Regions from separate parts of the Shewanella sp. A32 genome, predicted to be linked through region 2. Evidence: predicted binding sites of a transcription regulator. Region 2 holds the regulator's gene; each other region holds the start of a gene.
What was found. Region 2 encodes LexA, which represses DNA repair genes until DNA is damaged. Its sites were predicted from a motif close to TACTGTATNNNNATACAGTA; they were not measured.
Positions count from the first base shown of each region.

Region 1 (7,398 bases), on a different contig from region 2:
TGCCTGTTCCAATAACGGTGACATCTGCTTATAGGTGGCCAGTAACTGGTTATCATCAAGACCGCTGAGAAAATCCGCGTAGACGTCGTATCTATGGTAGCTGTCAGGATCAAGGTACGTCTTGTTAGTGATGTCTGATACGGTAAATTTTTGGGTGGGCGCTTTCATTGGACTGGTTTTACGTGCCAATTCACCCTGCGCCAGATTATCTACAAAGACCACGAACTGGCGCACCATGTCACTGTCATTCAGTAATGGATTGATATTCATGCCATCGGCCATTTGTACCACTTTATCGTGCACAAACTTATCGCTATCAGCAAGTGCTGGCAGTTGCTCGGCAGCTGGTTTGGCTGCCTCTTCTTGTGCTTGCGGCGCTGCCGCAGTAGGTTGTGGCTGAGCTTCCGGTTCAGGTACCGGCGCGTCTGTTTGTAGTGGCTGTTCTGGTGCGGTATCTGGCAGACTGACCGCAGCTTGCTCTTCACTCTGCTGCGGCGTTTCTGTGGCACTTTCATCTTTGGTCAAGTAATACCAGCCGCCTCCAGCGAGGACGATGACCAGCAGCGCTAACACCCAGATTACACCGTTGCCACCGGATGCCTGCTTCCCAGGAGCAATTCTATCTTCTTCATTGACTTGCATAGGATTTCCTTTCTTCACAAACAGTGAGGAGCGCCCCCTCATTCTGCCAATATTGTGGTGATTGTCCACCAAACTGCCCCTGGTTGGCAGGGATTATTATGTTTCATAATTCGTTGCCGAACATTGTGCGGCAAATTGTTTTAATGTTGGCTGAACAAATGTTTATTTTTTGATCAAGCTTGAACATATTGTTGTCGATCTCCTAACCAGCGCTGGATAATGCCATCAACGTTTTCTGGTGCTTGTTGCATCAAGTGCTGCGCCAGTTTTTGAATGTGTGGAATTAATGCCTGGTCTCGTACCAAGTCGGCCACTTTCATCTCTGCCAGCCCAGTCTGGCGGGTGCCCAATACTTCTCCTGGACCACGTATTTCCAAATCCTGCTGTGCAATGACAAAACCGTCGTTACTTTGCCTGAGCACACCTAGACGCTTGGTTGCTGTCTGCGACAGTGGTGGCTGGTACATCAATACACAGTGACTGGCCACCGCGCCGCGTCCCACCCGGCCACGCAGCTGATGTAACTGCGCCAGTCCCAAGCGCTCAGGGTTTTCGATAATCATCAGGCTGGCGTTGGGCACATCAACGCCTACTTCTATGACAGTGGTTGCCACCAACAGATTCAATTCACCCTGTTTAAAACGGTCCATTACCTGTTGTTTTTCGCTACTTTTCATTCGACCGTGGACCAGACCGATATGTAGATTGGGCAACGCGGCTTTTAATTCTTCCCAGGTATCTTCTGCGGCCTGGCACTGTAGCACTTCCGATTCTTCAATTAAGGTACAGACCCAATATGCCTGACGGCCATCGTCCAACGTGGCGCGCCGCACTCGCTCGATCACTTCCTGTCGGCGGTGGTTGCTGATCGCCACCGTGGTCACCGGCGTTCTGCCTGGGGGAAGTTCATCAATAATCGAGGTATCTAAATCCGCATAAGCAGTCATCGCCAGCGTTCTTGGGATCGGGGTGGCGGTCATGATCAGCTGATGTGGGTAATAACCCTGCATTGCCCCTTTTTCCCGCAGCCCAAGGCGCTGGTGTACGCCAAACCGATGTTGTTCATCGATAATGATCAACGCCAGCTTGTGAAACTGTACCTGTTCCTGAAAGATAGCATGTGTGCCGATGACCATCTGTGCGCTGCCGTCGGCAATCTCCTGCAACGATTGCTCGCGGAGCTTGCCTTTAAGTTTTCCGGCCAGCCAGCCGACTTTTAGTCCCAATGACGTAAACCAATTGCTGAAATTAAGGGCGTGCTGCTCTGCCAACAACTCGGTTGGTGCCATCATTGCCACCTGATAGCCGTTTTCAATCGCCTGTAATGCTGCCATTGCCGCAACCAGCGTTTTACCTGAGCCCACATCGCCTTGCACCAGACGCATCATTGGCTGCGGTTTTTCGATATCACGGTTGATATCGGCTACAACGCGTTGCTGCGCGCTGGTGGGGTGAAATGGCAAACGCTTTAAAAATGGCCTAAGTAACTGTCCGGTCGCTGGCAACGACACCGCTTTATCCTGATTACTGCGCTGCCTTAGTTTCAACATGCTCAGGTTATGCGCCAGCAACTCTTCTTGTACCAGCCGTTGCTGCGCGGGATGTTGTCCTTGCATGAGGCGATAGATATCCACGTCGGCGGGCGGCCGGTGTAGCAGCCGTACCGCTGCTGCCAGACTCAGTTGATTGGGGCGCAGGGTTTCGGGGATCAGTTCCTGCAGTCCGCCCTCTTGTAACAACGCCAATGCCTGGCTGCTGAGCTTGATCCAGCTGGCTTGCTTCAGTCCTTCAGTGGTGGGGTAAATGGGGGTCAGACTTTCATTGAGGGCTGGTGGCTCTCCGGTCGCAAAGATTTTGTACTCGGGATGAATGATTTCTGCATGGTGACTGCCATGGCGTATCTCACCGTAAGCACGGATCATCAGCCCTTGTTGCATGGCGTTGCGTTGGGCCGCAGAAAAGTTGAAAAAGCGCAACGTCATCGTGCCGCTGGCATCGCGAACATTGCAGGTCAGCATGCGCTTACGGCCATTGATAATCTGGCTGGATTGGATTTCTGCTTCTATGGTGCCATAGTCGCCGGGATGTAGCTCGGCGATGGCATAGATACGGGTACGGTCTTCATAGCGCAGCGGCAGGTGGAACAGCAGATCCTGTACTGTGTGAATTCCCAGCTTTTCCAGCTTGCCGGCCATTTTGGCCGCAATGCCTTTGAGCTCGGTGATGGGAATAAGATCCAGTCTCTGCAAAACGTTAGCACCGGATTACTGTGAATTTATACATATATTATCAAAGATTACCCCTTTGACAATGTACTTATTTTCGCCAGCCACGACAAATACTAGTTGTTGTTGCCATTAGGCTGATGCGTGGCTCACCAGCCATGCCATATAACCCAGATATGCGAGCAAGAGCAGCATGCCATCACGGCGGCCAATGCGGTAACCGCGGTGCGCCAATGGCAGCAATACCACTGCCAGCGCCAGCATTACGCCAAAGTCCAGAATACTGAAGCCGGCCGCGCTAATCGGATGTACCAATGCGGTGATCCCCAGGATCCCCAGCAGGTTGAATAGGTTAGACCCGACCACATTACCAATGGCAATGTCACTTTGTCCTTTCATGGCTGCAACCATCGAGGTAACCAGTTCCGGCATACTGGTACCGATAGCGATGATTGTCAGACCGATCACGGCTTCGCTAATATCAAACGCACGGGCCAGATCTACCGCGCCGTTAACAAACAATACGCCACCGCCGACCAGGCATGCGATGCCAATAACAATAAGTAATATGGATAACAGCGGATTACGAGGTCCGGCTTCAAATTCTTCAGTGTCATCTGCGCCCGCGCTGTAATAGCTGTGCACCAGATAGGCCAGCAGCAAGAGTGACAATATTAAGCCATCGACTAGCCCGAGCAATCCATCAAGTAGCAGTAACCACACCAGTAGCGAGGCCCCAATCATCAGGGGAATGTCGCGGCGAACCATCTGAGATTGTACACCTACAGGCCGAATAAGTGCGGTTAGTCCTAGGATCAGACCGATGTTGGCAATGTTGGAGCCGATCACATTTCCCAAGGCAATGCCGGGACTGCCGGCCATTGCGGATTTAACACTGACCGCCAATTCAGGGGCACTGGTGCCGAAGGCGACGATGGTCAGGCCAATCACTAGCGGAGTAACGCCCAAGCGTAAGGCAATGGCACTGGCACCACGAACCAATGCCTCTGCTCCGAAAGTAAGGATCAGAAAACCACCGAGAATTGACAAAAAAATCAGCATGTTTATTACAGCTCACGAGTTGATTTGGCGAATGGCGCTGGAGTGTCAGCATAAGGAGTTTGCTTGGCAAAGCAAGGAATATTCGACAGAATATGTCAAAAAGACCCCGGCAAACGCCGGGATCGTGCGGATTGTCATGCTTTAAATTTCATCTTCCCAAACCACCACCGCACCGCGGACTTTCTCTGCCTTTGCGGTATAGCGCTGTTCCAGTACATGCCGTTTGATTTTTAGTGTCGGTGTTAACACGTCGTTTTCAATCGTCCAGGGTTCAGTAACCACAATCAATGCATCGACTGTTTCGTGGGATTCCAGATTCGGATTGATTGCATCAAGTGTGGTTTTAAGGGAGCTACGCACCTCTTCCCGTGGCTGCAGCATGGCTCCTTCAGACAGTTGTATCAAGGCGACCGGGTGCGGGAGTCCTGAGCCGATGACACACAGCAATTCTACGTGCGGGTCTTGTGCCAGCTTGCGCTCAATCGGCACTGGAGCGACGTATTTGCCTTTGGCGGTTTTGAAATTATCTTTCACCCTGCCGGTGATACTGACGCAGCCATCTTTATCGATTTCGCAGAGATCGCCGGTGCGGAAATAGCCCTCTTCGTCAAAGGCAGCAGCTGTTGCTTCTGGTGCTTTATAGTATTCCCGCATCAGCCCCGGACTTTTCACTAATAACTCACCGTCGGCGGAGCGTTTGATTTGACAGCCAACAATTGGCTTCCCAACGGTCCCGATTTTGCTGGCATCAAATGGATGATTAATAATGGAATACGCACAGTTTTCGGTCATGCCCCAGGCTTCGCAGATGTCCAGCCCGATACTGTGATACCAGTGCACTAATGAAGGTGGGATCGGGGCGGAACCTGAGCCCAACAGTCGTGACTTACCAAGGCCCAGACCTTGGTGGATCTTGCGCTTCACCAGCCAGTTCAATAGCGGAATTTTCAGCAGCAGATTGAGTTTTCTGAAACTGCCGACTTTATCGATAATGTTTTTCTGGAACAGGGTCCACAGCCGCGGCACTGAGAAAAATACTGTGGGTTGCATGCGTTGTACGTCGGCGACAAAGGTTTCTAGGCTTTCCACAAAAGCGACCGGACAGCCGGCATAAAACGATGATCCCTCAATCGCGACCCGCTCCGTAATATGGGCCAGTGGCAAGTAGGAAAGCAGGCGATCTTCCTGTGAGGCTTTTAAGTCTCGCACGACGGCATTGCAGGTCCAACTGTAACTGGCAAATGTCTGTACCGCGCCCTTAGGCTTACCGGTAGAGCCGGAAGTATAGATAAGTGTCATTATTTGCTCGGCGGCCGGTAGCGGCGCATCCACCAATGGCTGCCCCATATTCAATAACTGCAGCCATTGGTATTGTGCGGGCATCGTTTCATACGGTAATGCCAAGCGTAATAGCTCTCCGCCGACGCCGGCTTCCTGATCTGCCCAGTGATCCAATTTGCCGACAAATATGGCTTTGCAACCACTGTGCTCCAAAATATAACGGATAGTATCGGCATTGGCTGTGGGGTAGATAGGTACACTAATGTAGCCACCATGCATCAGCGCTAAGTCAGTGATAAACCACTCGGCACAGTTTTTTGATAGCAGTGCTATTTTCTCTCCTGGCTCATAACCCAGATGGCGTAACGCCCCTGCTAGACGTTGTGCTGTTTGTTGCACCTGGCGCCAACTGTAATCACGGAATTGCCCTTTGATGGGTTGACGCAGATATACGGCATCGCCCTGAACCTCTGCCCATTGATTGAGCATTTCCACTGGACTTTTATAAGAAGCTGACATGGGTTTTCCCCTTAAGTTAACCATTCGCTACTTGCCCCAAAACCAGCAGCATTATGTCGAAACTCTCTGTTTTCTAAAAATATAAAACACTTGTTTGATTATGGCGGGCAATTAACCGAGGTGCAAATCCGATGAGATCTCTGCCTGATTTCCTAAGTTGCTTTTATGTGGTCGCCCTCGGGGTTTTGGTTGTCGAATTCCGCTAATTTAGCGCACGAATATCACAACAATTATGAGCACATCAATGGAACTGAAATTTATAAAATTAACGGCTTGTGTGGGGATGGCAATGTTATTGGGGGCGTGTTCAGCAACCACATCACTGACAGCGATGCAGCCTGACACGACAATTTATATCAAGGATGCCAAAGGGCAGGATGCACCACGCACAGAGACGTTGGCAACCACCAGTTTTGGGCATTATGAGTTTAAGGCGATTCAACCGGGACAGCAGCCTTTTTATGGCGTGTTACCCCTAAAATTTAACGGCGGATATTTGGCAACCGATATCATCTTGTTCGCCCCGGCAGCGTTCTTTAATTTGCGAGAAGTGTTCCCTTATTATCAGTTTGATGTCGCAAAACAATGCCTGCGGTATCGCAAATCCGAACAGGATAATTGGGTGGAATATGTACCTACCGCCGCTGAGAAACAACGCGCCGAAACCTGGTTTAAGCAATCAGGTATTACGCCAGTAACCGTAACCGCGAAAGACAATCAGTAAGCGGATGATTGAAATTAAAAAAGGCGCTGTATAGCGCCTTTTTTAAGTCGAATGATATGCGTTAAAGCTCGACCACGCCGTCCATTTCTACCTGAGCGCCTTTCGGCAGTTGTTTAACGCCGATGGCTGCGCGGGCAGGGTACGGTTGCTGGAAGTAACGTCCCATCACTTCATTGACCTTGGCGAAGTGACCTAAATCAACCATGTAGATATTGAGTTTGACAATATCGGCCAACTCACCACCCGCCGCCTGGCATACGGCTTTGAGGTTTTCAAATACTTGAACTACCTGCGCTTCAAATTCGTCACCGGCAAGTTCCATGGTGGCAGGAACTAAGGGGATCTGTCCGGAAAGATAAACGGTAGAACCTACTTTCACTGCTTGGGAATAGGTGCCGATAGCTGCTGGTGCCTTATCGGTGGCAATAATCTCTTTCTCAGCCATAACGCTTGGTGACTCCTTGTGGTTAACGGTTTCGGGAAATACGCAGCACTTCTGGCAATACCCGGATGCGGCGCATCACGTTGGCCAGATGCACACGATCGCGCACGGAAATACGCAGATGGATCAGATAAACCCGGCCATCGCGCTCTTCGGTGCTGATATTGCTGATATTGGAACCTTCTGCGGCAATAATGTTCGTGATTTTTGCCAATGCACCTTGATGGTTAACGATTTCAATGCGCACATTGGCCTGGAATTCAGTACCGTCAACCGCGTCCCATTGTACGGGAATATATTTGTCCGGTTCGCTCTGGTAGCCACGAATATTGGCGCAGTTTTCCATGTGAACCACCAGCCCCTTACCAGGGCTGACATAGGCGATGACCGCATCGCCCGGGATCGGACGACAGCAGTTGGCAAATGACACTAGCATGCCTTCAGAACCGCGAATTGGCATCAGGTTACTGTCATCATCTGCTTTACGAGAATCGACAGAATCC
Region 1 is NZ_JARFTS010000003.1:12,575-19,972, reverse strand. It holds gene PY479_RS03370 (DUF3014 domain-containing protein) at 1-642, opposite strand, end outside; gene recG (ATP-dependent DNA helicase RecG) at 816-2,891, opposite strand; gene PY479_RS03360 (calcium/sodium antiporter) at 3,000-3,929, opposite strand; gene PY479_RS03355 (AMP-binding protein) at 4,071-5,729, opposite strand; gene PY479_RS03350 (hypothetical protein) at 5,974-6,453, shown strand; gene PY479_RS03345 (RidA family protein) at 6,515-6,898, opposite strand; gene spoT (bifunctional GTP diphosphokinase/guanosine-3',5'-bis pyrophosphate 3'-pyrophosphohydrolase) at 6,921-7,398, opposite strand, start outside.
Region 1: recG (ATP-dependent DNA helicase RecG) is a predicted target of LexA. The motif match lies at 2,908-2,927, and genes of this name have one in related genera.

Region 2 (7,398 bases):
TGATGAGCTGGCAACAATTGCAGCAACTCGCGAAAGAGGGGGTAACCATTGCTAACCATAGCTATGGTCATGAACATCTTATTCGTAAACTCCCCGGTGAAACCGAGTCGCAGTGGCTCGCCCGAGTGAAGCAAAATATTCTTGATACTGAAGCTGAGTTGAAAGCCAGAACCGGGCAGGATGTCAAAATGCTGGCCTATCCCTACGGTGAGTACAATACCGCATTGCAACAACTGTTGACCCAATTAGGCTATGTTGGCTTTGGTCAGCAATCCGGTGCAGCGGGCCCTTATTCAGAGTTGACCGCGTTACCAAGATTTCCCGCCGCGGGAGTCTATGCCGAAATGAATACGCTAAAGGTTAAACTGCTTGCACGCAATATGCCGGTGGTCAGCAGTTCTCCAACCAATCCAGAACTGGCCGCGGGTCAATGGCAACCGCAATTGCGTGTAACCTTAAAACTCGATGATATCAATCCATCGCAGATGTTATGTTATTTGCCGGGGCAGCCCGCTACTGCACCGCAATGGTTAACCAACGATACCTTTATGATCCAGGCACAGAACCCTCTGCCAGCAGGTCGCTCGCGTTATAACTGTACCGTACCCAGCAAGCAGGGGAGCGGTTATTACTGGTTTTCGCAAGCGTGGGTCCGGCCGGATGATCGGGGACAGTGGTTAGCGGAATAACCAGATTGCAATTACCTGATTGTTATTAATGACCCAATTATCGGGAAAGCGTCATAAAACGGCGATAGGATGGCGGCTTAAGACTTGCTCCAACGTGCGGGTTTTAGGCATCATATGCAGATCATAATATTTCGCTAATAATTGGCCATTATGCTGAGCGGCGAAATGTCAGAGACCTATTGTTAAGGTTCGGGAGTATATCGTTGATTTCTGTAGTAATACCTGCCAAAGATGAAGCTGGCAACATCGGTCCGCTAATGGATGAAATATGTCAATCACTGAATGGTCTGTGCGATTTTGAAATTCTGGTGGTCGATGATGGCAGCAGTGACGGTACTGCTCAGGAAGTTATCGACACCGCGAATAAAAATCATTGCAGTGCCAAGGCGATTGTTCATAACCGTAGTACCGGACAGAGTACCGCTGTCGCTACCGGGGTTCGCCAGGCATCTGGGAAGTATATTGTGACGCTGGATGCCGATGGCCAAAATGATCCCGCTGATATCCCGGCGATGCTGAAATTGACCGAAAATATTACTGCTGAACATTTTTGTATCGCTGGCTATCGTAAAAACCGCAAAGATACTGCCTGGAAACGCTTCCAATCTCGATTTGCTAACAAAGTTCGCGATGCCATGTTGCACGACGGGGTGCCAGACACCGGTTGTGGTCTGAAACTGTTTCCGCGCGAGACTTTTTTAAGGTTGCCATATTTTAATCACATGCACCGTTATATTCCTGCATTGGTAAGACGTCTTGGTGGCGAAGTCTATATCTCGGTAGTGCATCATCGTGATCGTGGCGTCGGTGTTTCCAAGTACACCGCCTGGAATAGAATGTGGGTTGGCATTGTCGACATTCTGGGGGTGATGTGGCTTATCCGCAGAGCAAAAATAGCAGAGATTAAACGCATTGATAGCACCCAATAATGGACTCAAGCGGCTGGCTAAGGCCGGTGTCGTCGTTATCATTTTATTGTTACTGACCTGGGCGGTAAAAGAAGGGTGGTTTGAACACCTGACCGATAGTAACTGGGTCGCACGCTTTGTGAAAACTAATGGGCTTTACGGCTGGGGTATTCTATTACTCGCCGGCGGCTTTTTCACCGCAGTTGGCGGCCCACGTCAGGTCATTGCCTTTGTCTTTGGCTTTGCCATCGGAGGCTGGCAAGGCGCGCTATATTCCACGTTAGCGGCTTTGCTGGGATGTGCCATCAGTTTCTATGTGGCACGACTGACCTTCCGCAGTAGTCTGCAACGTCGTTTTGGTCGCAGACTGCAAAAGTTTGAAAATCTGGTGATCCGCAATACCTGGCTCAAAGTCTTGATGATCCGCTTGTTACCGGTCGGCAGCAATTTGTTGACTAACCTGTTCGCGGGAGCTACCCACGTACCCGCCAGAGGCTTTATGGTTGGCAGTACCATCGGCTATTTACCGCAGATGCTGATTTTTTCCTTTGCAGGTGCCGGGTTGGGGTTATCGGATCATATTCAACTAAGCATCAGCATCGTGCTGTTTTTAGTGTCCAGTATTATCGGCGCCTATCTATATCGCAGTCGTTTACAACATCAGGTAGACGAGCTGATTACCGAAGATAAAGAGACTGTTAAATGAATTTCCTGTTCAAACCGTTTGACTCAGACGACTATCGCCGAGTGTTCTGGGCCCTGTTCTGGCTGACCCTCGTGGTCATGCTGATCGGTGTCGGTCTGCGCTCTCCTTGGCCAGCTGATGAACCGAGATTCGTAGAAGCAGCCCGTGAAATGGTGGCTAATGGCCAGTGGCTGTTTCCCAGTCGCGGTGGTGAATTTTATCCGGACAAACCACCGGTATTCATGTGGGCCATTGCGCTTTGTTATCTGATTTTAGGAAACCTCAAATTAGCTTTCCTGTTACCCAACGCATTTTGTGGCTTACTGACCGTGATGCTGGTGTATGACCTTGGTGCCAAATTGTGGAATGTTCGCACCGGACGCAACGCTGCATTGTTGCTGTTATTGGTACCACAGTTTCTGGTGCAAGTGAAAAGTGCCCAGATAGATGCCATGGTGATGTGTTGGATTACCGTAGGTTGTTACGGACTGATCCGTCACTTTATGCTTGGTCCGAATTGGCGGTGGTATTTTGTTTCTTGGGCGTTTATGGGCCTTGGCGTCATCACCAAAGGGGTTGGCTTTCTGCCATTATTGATGTTGTTGCCTTTAGGGTTCTATGCTTGGCGCCAACAACTTTATCGCCCTAGTTGGAAGTGGCGGGCGGCATTAGGGCCTTTGGTCATGTTGGCTGTTATTGCTGCTTGGTTGGTGCCAATGGTGTTGACGGTGTTACACAATGGCTCGCCGGAATACACCGCTTACATGAACAATATTCTGTTTAAGCAAACCGGTCATCGTTACGCTAATGCCTGGCACCATATTAAACCGTGGTATTTCTTTATTGTCAGTGTGATCCCTTGGTTATGGTTTCCGCTGCCATTTCTCGCGGTCGCGCACTGGAAGACGTTTGTTGCAAAAATAAAGGCTGATCCGCAGATTGTCATTCTGTTGGCTTGGGTAGCGCTGGTCGTGCTGTTTTTTAGTATCAGTCCAGGTAAACGTAACCTTTATATTTTACCGGCACTACCTATCGCCTCTCTGGCCGTTGCTGCTGCATTGCAAGGTGTGGGACAAAGACGCTGGTTTGAATGGCTAGTGACCGGACTGCTGTGGCTGGTCAGTGGGTTAACCCTGGCACTGGGCGTGATGGCCGTGATGGAAATGCCCTGGCTGCTGAACAAATTGGATGAGTACACTGACAACCTAGCGGCGTTTGGTTACTTCCTCATAGTGATGGCCGTGCTATGGTTGGTGATACTGGGATGGGCACGCCGTTCATTTTCCCTAATCCGCGCCGGAGCCATGACATTTGTTGGTTGGATGTTGTTTGCTACCTGGGGTTATCAGCTATTAGATTCAGTTCGTACACCCAAAGCGGTGTTGCAGCATACGGCTGAAGTCATAGGTAACGACGCCCAACTCGGTTTGCTCCATTTTAAAGAGCAGTTCATTTTGTTTTCACCGCTCGACATTACGCATTTCAGTTATCTGGCACCGCTATCTGAGCAAGAACGTAACGCCTGGCGTTGGATGCAACAGGGTGATAAACGTTATTTGCTGCTACCTGGTGATGACAAATTGCAGTGTTTTGATATGTCGAAAGGGCAAAATATGGGCACAGCTCATCGTATCGATTGGTACTTGTTGGGCGCGGACGCGTTGCTGCCGACATGTCCTGAACCTGAGCGCGTTGAGATTTATCATACTGAGCGTCCGGGAAAATGGATGGCAGAATAAGTGGACTATCAGTGAGATGACAGGCAATAAAAAACCGCAGTGACATCTGCGGTTTTTTATTGCTGTATGAGGAATCAAATTAATAGGTGCGGTTAATGCACGGCCTGCAATCGGGGAAGTGGAGTTGCATTATCCGCACAGGAACTGGTTTCTAGCACAATTCCCATGGCCCGTGCACTTTTGGCAACAAGCTGCAATCGACGTTTATCTTTGTGATCCAGCTGTTCGACCCAACTGATCACCGCACTGGAAGTGCCGCTGGTCAGTGCTTTTTCTGTGGCCCACAAGGCTTCAACTTCGTCGCGGGCGCGAACCTGCAATACGCGATCCATCCTCACTCCAGCCCGCGCGAGCAGTTCTTTGTAACCTATGGCATTCTCAGGATTAATCAGCACAATCCAGCGGCCCTGCTGACTTAATTGTGCCAATTGTGCACTCAGCTGCTGTAATTCCTGACGTCCATGACTGCGTGTCGTTAAATTGGCAATCCCCATTTGCTGCCAGGCGCTATCAGTCGGATAAATCGCTTCCTGCCATAACCCCGGATGTCTGGGGGCGTTACCCATCACAATGCTCATAGCCAGTCTCCATTACGAATTACGCCTACGGCCAGACCTTCAATGGTCAGTGGCTGACAGGTGAGGTCCACTCTAATCGGTTGATAATCATCATTTTCAGGATGTAGTAAAACGATGTTGCCTTTCTTTTCAAACCGCTTAACGGTGACATCATCTTCAACGCGGGCAACCACAACTTGTCCATTACGCGCTTCTTGCACTTTGTGCACGGCAAGCAGATCGCCTTCAAGAATGCCGATGTTTTTCATACTGTCACCGCGTACGCGTAACAGAAAATCGGCACTGGGATGAAACATGGCCGGATCCACCTGGTAATATTGCTCTACGTGTTGCTGCGCCAGAATAGGTTCACCAGCGGCTACCTGGCCAATTAGCGGCAAGCCGGTTTCTTCTTGAGCGGTTTCATCTATAGGTAATCGGATACCGCGGGAGGTACCCGGCATGATTTCAATACACCCCTTTTTTGCCAGTGCTTTAAGGTGTTCTTCTGCCGCGTTTGCGCTTTTAAAGCCTAAACGACTGGCAATTTCGGCCCGTGTTGGCGGCATACCGGTCTCGGCAATATTGTGCTTAATCAGCTCCAGTATTTGCGCTTGTCGTGGTGTCAGTGGTCTCATATTGATTCCTGTTTTTTCATACAGTAACTGTTAGTATATACAGTATTTTTGATAGCGCAAGTATTAACCAGTTATCAGACTGTTGGCTAAGCCTTAGCGTATTCTGGTATTCTACGGGGTCATTGACCGAGGTTTAGATTCTAACAACACGATGTCCAAACAAGACTCAATCTGGCGCACATCGCTGCGTTGGCTGCAGCGGCAGCTGGTGCACACAGTGGTTGTGCCGCAGGATCCATTCACTGACTTGAATCTGGATCCATCAAAACCAATGGCGTATGTGGTGAAAACCGAATCCCTCAGTGATATTGCTGCATTAGCAGATGTCACCGATAAGCTGGGATTGCCAAGTCCGTACGCTCCTCTCGTGGTGGGTGATGAACACTTGCCACGTGTGGTTTGCCTGGAAGGGGCTAAACCGCTGTTCGGGAGCCGCAAAGGTATACTGCCGTTTCTTAACAGCTTTACCCAACTGTTAAATCTGCATAAATCTGACCGTTCACTGGATATCCAGCTGGTGCCGGTAAGCCTTTATTGGGGACGTACCCCTGGCAAAGAAGACGACTCGATGCGCGCTGCGGTATTTGAGCGGGAGAACCCTACCTGGCTGCGTAAGTTTCTGATGATCCTTTTTCTTGGCCGTGACAACTTTGTGCAGTTTTCCAATGCGGTGTCATTGCGCTTCATGGCGGATGAACATGGCACCGACCAAGCGATTGCACATAAATTATCGCGGGTGGCTCGGGTACATTTCCGCCGTCAGCGTAAAGTGATGACCGGTCCGGTATTGCCCAATCGGCAGGCACTGTTTGCCGACCTGCTGCAGTCAGAAAATCTGATCAAGGCAATCAAAGAGGAAGCGGACAGCAAGAAGAGCACCGAAATAGAAGCGCGTTCTCAGGCCGAAGCTTATCTGGACGAAATCGCCGCTGACTATTCTGATAGTCTCATTCGCGTCTCCAAACGACTACTCACGCTGTTGTGGCACAAGCTCTATCGCGGGATTTCTATTCGAGGCGCGGAGCATGTGCGGCAACTGCATCATGATGGCCATGAAATTGTCTATGTACCGTGCCATCGTAGCCACATGGATTATCTGTTGCTGTCTTACTTGCTGTATTTCGAAGGCATGGTGCCACCGCATATTGCCGCAGGGATTAACCTCAATTTTTGGCCGGCCGGGCCGTTATTCCGACGGGGTGGGGCATTCTTCATTCGGCGGAGTTTCAATGGCAATAAGCTCTATACCGCCGTATTTAAAGAATATCTCGATCAACTGTTTGCTAAGGGCTACTCGGTAGAGTATTTCACCGAAGGTGGCCGTTCCCGCACTGGCAGATTGCTGTCACCTAAAACCGGGATGCTGGCGATGACGGTCAATTCTGTACTGCGTGGCATTGATCGGCCTGTAACCTTAGTCCCGGTTTATCTGGGCTATGACCATGTGATGGAAGTGGCGACCTATCTGAAAGAGCTTAGCGGACGGAAGAAGCAAAAAGAGTCAGTATGGCAGGTCCTCGGTGCTGTGCGTAAATTAGGTAACTTTGGCCGGGTATATGTGAACTTTGGCGAACCGATTAACCTGCAAAGCTTTTTAACCGCTGCGGCTCCTGATTGGCGTGATGAAATGTCCGCTGAGCCGGATCAAAAGCCCGTATGGCTGACCCCGATGGTGAATAATCTTGCCAGTCGAGTGATGACACATATCAACGATGCGGCTGCGGCCACGTCGGTTGCCCTGATTAGTCTGGTGTTGTTGTCCACCAAGCAACATGCCTTAGCGCGTAAGACGTTAGAAGCGCAACTGGATTTCTATTTGGATCTGCTGCAGCAGGTGCCTTATACCAGTTATGGTTCGGTGGCCGAAGGCGATGGTCATGAATTATTGCGCCAGGGCATAGAGCTGAATAAATTTTGTGTAGATAATGATGGACTTGGTGATATTGTTTCGATTGACGAAAAAGTCGCAATTACCATGACTTATTATCGCAACAACGTGCTGCATTTGTTTGCGATCCCGGCATTGGTTGCCAGCTGTTTGCTGCGTGCAGAACTGAGCAGTCGGGAACAGCTACGGGACGTTTTGCCGAAGTTTTTCGCGTTACTGCAGGCGGAACTGTTCATGGGACAAAAGGCGTTGCCGCATTATATCGATGCGATATTACAACGTTTTGAAGCAGCC
Region 2 is NZ_JARFTS010000011.1:96,653-104,050, reverse strand. It holds gene PY479_RS10285 (polysaccharide deacetylase family protein) at 1-689, shown strand, start outside; gene PY479_RS10280 (glycosyltransferase family 2 protein) at 893-1,618, shown strand; gene PY479_RS10275 (VTT domain-containing protein) at 1,602-2,303, shown strand; gene PY479_RS10270 (glycosyltransferase family 39 protein) at 2,300-4,021, shown strand; gene PY479_RS10265 (SulA-like leucine-rich domain-containing protein) at 4,114-4,599, opposite strand; gene lexA (transcriptional repressor LexA) at 4,596-5,216, opposite strand; gene plsB (glycerol-3-phosphate 1-O-acyltransferase PlsB) at 5,368-7,398, shown strand, end outside.

Region 3 (7,398 bases), on a different contig from region 2:
GGAAGTCTAAGGCGGCTTCAGCAATAAAATCGCTGCCTTTGCTTAACAGCGACTTAAACTCAGGTAAGATCTCGGCGCGATATAGCACGGCATTAAAATCGTCTGCTAACCGTACTTCAGTTATTTCACCAATTTTCACTTGTCGATAGCGAATTTCTGCGCCACGACTGACGCCGGGGTTTTCGCTTGCGGTCAGCGTCAGCTGTATTGGTCTATCGCTATCGATTTTAGGTGCGCTACTTGCCAAAGAGTAATGATCTTTCGGACTGCCACTCCCCGGCAAAAACTGAATGATATCGCCGCTCACTAACCGACCGGCATGTTTGATGCCACTCAACGAGATATCTGCGCCTTCGCGCCAGAATTGGGCGTCACTACCTAATAATTCGGAGTAGGGAGCATCCAGACGCGTATGGATGGCCACGGTATTTTTATCGGCAACTACGTTTTCAACTTCGCCCACCATGACGCCGCGGTAGACAATATCTGTCCCGCGTTTTATCCCATCAGCATCGGTGGCCGTCAGCACGAAGCGGACGCCACCATTGGCTTCTTGTTGACTCGCATAGAGTTTGTAGCCTTGATTCGCTTCTGCTTCAGGTGAATTCGTTGGTGAACTGAAGTTGATCCCACCCGCAATCAATGATGCCAGGCTTGCAGTATTCACCTTGATACCGGATAAAGACGCATCAATTTGAACGCCAGAAACGTTCCAGAAGTGCGAATCTTTACGAACCAGTGATGCATATTGCTTCTGGATATAGGCTTTCAGTAATACTTTATGTTGTGGGTCAAGGCGATAACTCACCACTTCACCCACCGGGATCTGCCGATAGAATACGGGTGAGCCCACATCTAATGAGCCTAACTTTTCTGCACTTAATTCCACCACCAGGCCATCGTTGCCTGGCAAAACGGGGGGGGCTTCCTGCGCAGCTTCAAAATGATCTCGAAAGTCACCATCGCCGGGTAATAAACCGATATAGTTCCCTGAAAACAAAGCATCCAGTCCTTCCACCCCGGTGATGGAGGCTTTGGGGGTTACCAACCAGAATTTACTGTTGTCTCTGAGTAGCGGTTGTGCTCGGTAATCCATCAACAGATCGACGTTAACGCCTTTCAGTTCGTCATCAATGGATACGTCCACCACTTTGCCCACATTCAGGCCTTGATAACGCACCAGTGTTTTGCCGATATCAATACCCGTGGCGCTGGGGAAATGGATGCGCACATCAATACCTGATTCGCGAATACTTTTAATACCTAGCCAGGCTCCCAGTGCCAACGCAATTAACGGCAGCAGCCATACTGGGGAAAATAGTTTTTTTCGCACCACTTGGGGTTGTTCAAATTCATTCATCTTGCTTTTCCAGCTGATCCCATAGCAGACGAGTATCCAGCACTTTTGCGGACACCTGAGTAAACAAAATAACTAGCGCAAACGCTGTCGCAGCAGGCGCAGGCTTAGCATCGAGTATCTGGCCCATATTCACCAGTGCGACAGTTAACGAAATAACAAACAGATCGAGCATTGACCAACGGCCAATCCATTCAATTAAGTGAAATCCCACCATCAGTTTGGTTTTGGAAAATTTGAGATTAAAACTGATGGCTGACAAATAGATACCGAGGCCAATAATTTTCAACCAAGGTACCAGAATACTGGCCGTGAACACGATAATCGCGATCGGCAGCATATCTGAATGGACCAGTCGCAGGATCCCAGAAAAAATGGTGTCATGAGTAACCCGCCCACTTTTCGTGAGTGTTGTAATGGGATATACATTAGCCGGAATTAACAAGATGGCCGCAGTGATCAAGAGTGCCCAACTACGTTGCAAACTACTGAAGTCACGCAACTGCAATTTGGCACCACAGCGCAAACAATAACTTTCAGCAGCATTGTTAAGTTGCCCACAATCGTGACAGCTACATAAGCCAATATCTTTGCCTTGAATGTTGTTATTCGAATTCATTCAGATAACCCCACATGTGCTCCAACTTGTATTCCCTTAACATAAACAGCACGATCAAGAACAACATAGTAAAGCAGAATGTGCCCATACCAAAATAGACATCTGCAAAATCAGACAGTTGGAATGAAGTCACGAGAAAACTAATAACATAGATTTCTAGCATCGACAGCTGGGATAACAGCTTGTGATAGCGCAATAACACTACCAGTATTCGACGGCCACTCGGCCGACGGTAATAGTGAGTTTTGATAATCAGCATTTGTGCGAATATTGAGGTGATCAATAATCCAGGCCCGACTACCGCGCCAATCAACACGGCGAGCCCCACTACCCAATAGCCTTGATCGGCAACAGCTAAGGCGCCTTGCCACACGGTAGTGGTGCGGACACTGCCAATAAAATGCATCTCTAGTACTGGCAATAGCATGGCGGGAATGTAGAGAATCAACGCCGCAATACACATTGCCAACACCCCATCAATCGCACAGTAAGGCGTATCGTAAAGTGGTGTCTTACAACGCGGGCATATCGCGCGCACGCCAGAGGGTAGTGCACGGCGGCTTACGGCCAAATCACAGGCACGGCAAAGCACAAGCGCACAATTAGGTGAGGCAGAATTGCGATTATAATGGGACGGGGAATCGTCATTCCCCCTAGTGTCCATGCGCATAACGGAGAACTTAATTAGTTGTCTGTACAAAGGGTACTGTCGGGATGTTAGCAGATACCGAGAACTTCTTGCATCTGTGGATGAAATTATGTCACGATTGGTACTGTATATTTACACAGTGTGAGGAAGATCATGGCGGTAATTACCCAGTTTGTTGTGGTCAGAGAAGGGGTGGAAAAGATGACGTTTACTTCCAAGAAGGAAGCTGATGCTTATGACAGGATGCTCGACATTGCAGATAACCTGTTACCCTTTATTCAGGCCAGTGAAGCAACAATTGATGATACAGCGGCAGAAAAACTTGCTTTTTATATGGCAGCCAATAAAGATACGCTGGCTTCGTTACTTAAAGGCGCTCCGGTCAAAACTGACCCTGTGGCCAAAACACCGAAAAAGAAAGTTGATGATGTTTAATTCAGGAATGTTGCATGAAACCGCAGTTTTACGACACGCTTAACCGACAAGCGGCCGCGCTACTTGAAGGCGAAACCGATTTAATCGCCGGTATGGCCAACTTTTCCGCATTACTCAATGAACACCTGAACGACCTTAACTGGGTCGGTTTTTATCTTATGAAAGGCGACCAATTAGTCCTGGGCCCATTTCAAGGTAAAGTGGCGTGTACTCGGATCCCATTGGGAAAAGGGGTCTGTGGAACTGCGGCGGCAACAGACATTACTCAGTTGGTGGCTGATGTTCATCAATTCGCTGGCCATATCGCATGTGATTCCGCCAGTAATTCTGAAATTGTGGTGCCGGTTAGACGTGACCAACAGGTTGTGGCGGTACTGGATATTGATAGCCCCTTGTTCGCTCGGTTTGATAAAGACGATCAACAGGGCTTGGAAATGTTGGTAAAGACCTTCGAAAGTTGCTTGTTTGCTTAAAAGCCGTGCGATTTTGTGCATTTGATAGTCGCATTCGGTGCGCCGCGGCTTATAATAGGCCGCTTAAATGCACGAAGGTTAATCATCTTGGCAATAACGCATTACAATTGTTAAGGTTAACCACCCCTTTGGTAAATGCTGAAGGCGTGCTAATTTGTAGGTTGTCCTCCGGGATAAAAAGAACTAACGACCAGGCCCAGCAATGCCTGAGTCCCCTGTAATTCGTGGAAGTAATATGGAATCAACAGAAAAGTTGACCGACACCAATGCCATTCTGGCGTATTTGTATGAAACCTTTCCTTTATGTTTTATTGCTGAAGGTGAAGCCAAACCACTTAAAATCGGGCTGTTTCAGGATTTGGCAGAAAGGTTGGCCAACGATTCCAGAGTCAGTAAAACCCAACTACGTGTTGCCCTGCGGCGTTATACCAATAGTTGGCGTTATCTGAAGTCTCTCAAGGAAGGTGCGCAGCGGGTAGATCTGGATGGTAATCCCTGCGGAGAATTGGAAGCTGAACATGTTGAGCACGCCCGGGCTACTCTGAAAGAGAGTCAGGAAAAAGCGAAAGCCAAACGTGTTGAAACCGCAAAAGCAGAAGGTAAGGTGGCGGCCGAGGAAGACAAAGCTGCTCGACCAGCGAAAGCTAAGATGCGTCGTAAACCGCATGCGGATAGCAAAAAAGTCGCTATTCCCAAGTCTGCTCCACGCCCCCAGGCTGCCCAGCCTGCGGTTAAACTTGCACCAGCTACACTGTCAAAGTTGAACCCAGGACAGCGAGTGAATGTCAAACTGGGTGTTAACCCGGTGAGTGGCGTCATTCAGAACATTAATAAAGAAGATGTTCATGTTCAGCTGGATTCAGGTTTGACTGTCAAGGTACACGCAGAGCATATACTGCTGTAGTGTGCCCAAAACCAAGTAAAGATAAAGGAGTAACTTGCTGATGCGAAAGATTATTATAGCAGCGTCACTGGTCAGTATGCTGTTGGGAACCCCGGCGTTTGCTATATCACCGACAATTCCTGTCAGCGAGTTGCCCGATTTACATCAGGAACCACAACATCAGGTTACCAGCAAGCGTGTGGCTGGACTGTTTACTCGTTCCCATTACCATCGTATCGAACTTGACGATGCCTTTTCAAAAAAGATCTTTAATCGTTTTTTAGAGCAGCTGGATTATCGTCGCAACATACTGTTGCAGAGTGATGTAGACAGTATGCAGCCATACGCCACCCAATTTGATGACATGATAAAAAGTGGCGAATTAGAACCCGCATACAAGATGTTTCATCTGGTGCAGCAACGTAGTTATGAACGTTTTGCCTACGCGCTGAGTTTACTCGATAAAGATAAACCGATGAATTTTGATGTACCTGGTGACAAATATGTGTTTGATCGCAAAGACGCACCATGGGCGACAACAGAAGCTGAACTGAATGAGTTATGGCGTGAACGTGTTAAATATGATGCGTTGAGTCTCAAGTTAACCGGCAAAACCTGGCCTGAGACAGTCGATATTCTTGGCAAACGTTATAACAATGCCATTAAACGGATGAAGCAGACCAACAGCGAAGATGTTTTCCAGGGGGTGATGAACGCTTTTGCCCGTTCTATCGAACCGCATACAAGCTATCTGTCACCACGTAATGCCGAACGCTTTGAGATGGAAATGAATCTCAGCCTTGAAGGTATCGGTGCTGTATTACAGATGGAAGACGATTATACCATTATTAAAAGTCTTGTCGCCGGAGGCCCAGCTGCTCTGAGTGGTAAGTTAGCCGTTGACGATAAGATTGTCGGTGTCGGCCAGGATAATGGCGAAATTGTTGATGTGATTGGTTGGCGTCTTGACGATGTGGTAGAGCTGATTAAAGGGCCTAAAGGCAGCAAAGTCACTTTACAGGTGTTGCCGAAGAAAGGAGGCTCGAATGCCAAGCCATTTTTGGTCACCGTGACACGCGATAAAATCCGTTTGGAAGATCGTGCTGCAGCGTCAAAAGTCATTGAGCCTGAAACCGGTCCTTATGCCCATCGCAAGATAGGTGTCATTACCGTTCCTGGCTTCTACATGAATTTGTCCAATGATGTCGCCAATGAATTGCAAAAATTGAAGGCTGATAATGTAGAAGGCATTGTCATTGACCTGCGCGGCAATGGTGGTGGAGCGCTGACTGAAGCGACCCTGATGACCGGATTATTTATTGATCAAGGTCCAGTGGTGCAGATCCGCGACGCTAACGGTCGGATTAGTGAAAACAATGACAATGATGGCAAAACCTATTACGCCGGGCCTTTAACGCTCTTAGTTGATCGTTACTCCGCTTCAGCGTCAGAGATTTTTGCCGCAGCATTGCAGGATTATGGTCGTGCGCTGATTGTTGGCGAATCTACCTTTGGTAAAGGTACTGTGCAGCAACACCGTGGTCTTGAACGTATTTACGATATGTATGACAAGCCGCTTGGCCATGTACAGTATACCATAGCGAAATTCTACCGTATCAATGGGGGCAGCACTCAACGGAAAGGGGTTACGCCAGATATTCCGTTCCCAAGTGCATTAGAACCCGGCGAGTATGGTGAGTCTGAAGAAGATAATGCCTTACCTTGGGATCAGGTACCACCCGCGGACTATCAGCCGTTAAATGAAGTGACTAAACCGATGATCGCCAGTCTTGAGCAGCGCCATGAGCAGCGCGTTAAGAATAGCGTCGAATTCGGCTATATCCTGGATGACATTAAGGAATTCAAGCAGCATCATAAAGAGAAAAGTGTGTCTCTGGTTGAGGGCGAACGTTTGAAAGATCGTGACCAAGAAGATGCGAAAGCATTAGCCCGTTTAAATGAACGGCGTCAGGTACATGGCCTTAAGCCATTAAAATCGCTAGAAGATGAGGATGGTGTTAGTGAGGAAGAGAAGAAAATCGCTGAACCGGACACCTTCCTCAACGAAGCGGTAGATGTTACGCTCGACATGGTGGACTACGAAAAAGGCGCCACCAAACAGCTTCATTGATTTCTATTAAAGAAAAAACGCGCTGCTAGCGCGTTTTTTCTTCTATATATACTGCGCTTGGATATTTAAAGTGTAAGTGCCTGTATTTGTTTTAAATCATTTTGTACTCAAGGTCAGTTACTATGTCTCAGAATGTCAATCAACCCGCCAGCAAACGCCTCGCCGATTATCGTCCACCCGCATTCCTTATTCCCGAGCTCTCTTTGGCGTTTAAGTTACAGCCTACGGCGACGGAAGTGACGGCAATTAGTCATGTTGTACGTAACGGCGACCACCATGAGCCATTGGTGCTAGATGGTGAAGCATTGGAGTTGCTGAGCGCTAAAGTAAACGGTGAAGCGGTTGAAGTTACCCAATTGCCCGGCAAATTACAGGTGGCAACAGCGCTGGATGATTTTGAACTGACACTGGTTACTCGCATCAATCCTCAAGACAACTCGACGCTTGAAGGATTGTATATGTCAGATGGCGCGTACTGTACTCAGTGTGAAGCGGAAGGTTTCCGCCGTATCACCTATTTTCTTGACCGTCCGGATGTGCTTGCAAAATTCAGCGTACGCATCGAAGCACCGCAAGCATTTAAGTATCTGCTGAGTAATGGTAATAACATTGACAGTGGCGCGCTGGAAAATGGTTGGCATTATGCCTGCTGGCAGGATCCGTTTCCAAAGCCTTGCTATCTGTTCGCCTTGGTGGCCGGCGATATGGATCTGCTAGAAGACAGTTTTCATACGTGCAGCGGGCGTGATGTGAAATTGCAGGTATTTGTTGATAAAGGCAATTTGCATAAAGCACATCATGCTATGGCATCATTGAAAAAGGCTATGGCATGGGATGAAAGCCGTTTTGGT
Region 3 is NZ_JARFTS010000020.1:28,642-36,039, forward strand. It holds gene PY479_RS13475 (MlaD family protein) at 1-1,360, opposite strand, end outside; gene PY479_RS13480 (paraquat-inducible protein A) at 1,353-1,976, opposite strand; gene PY479_RS13485 (paraquat-inducible protein A) at 1,963-2,640, opposite strand; gene PY479_RS13490 (YebG family protein) at 2,779-3,060, shown strand; gene PY479_RS13495 (GAF domain-containing protein) at 3,075-3,533, shown strand; gene proQ (RNA chaperone ProQ) at 3,769-4,437, shown strand; gene prc (carboxy terminal-processing peptidase) at 4,478-6,547, shown strand; gene pepN (aminopeptidase N) at 6,670-7,398, shown strand, end outside.
Region 3: PY479_RS13490 (YebG family protein) is a predicted target of LexA. The motif match lies at 2,748-2,767, and genes of this name have one in related genera.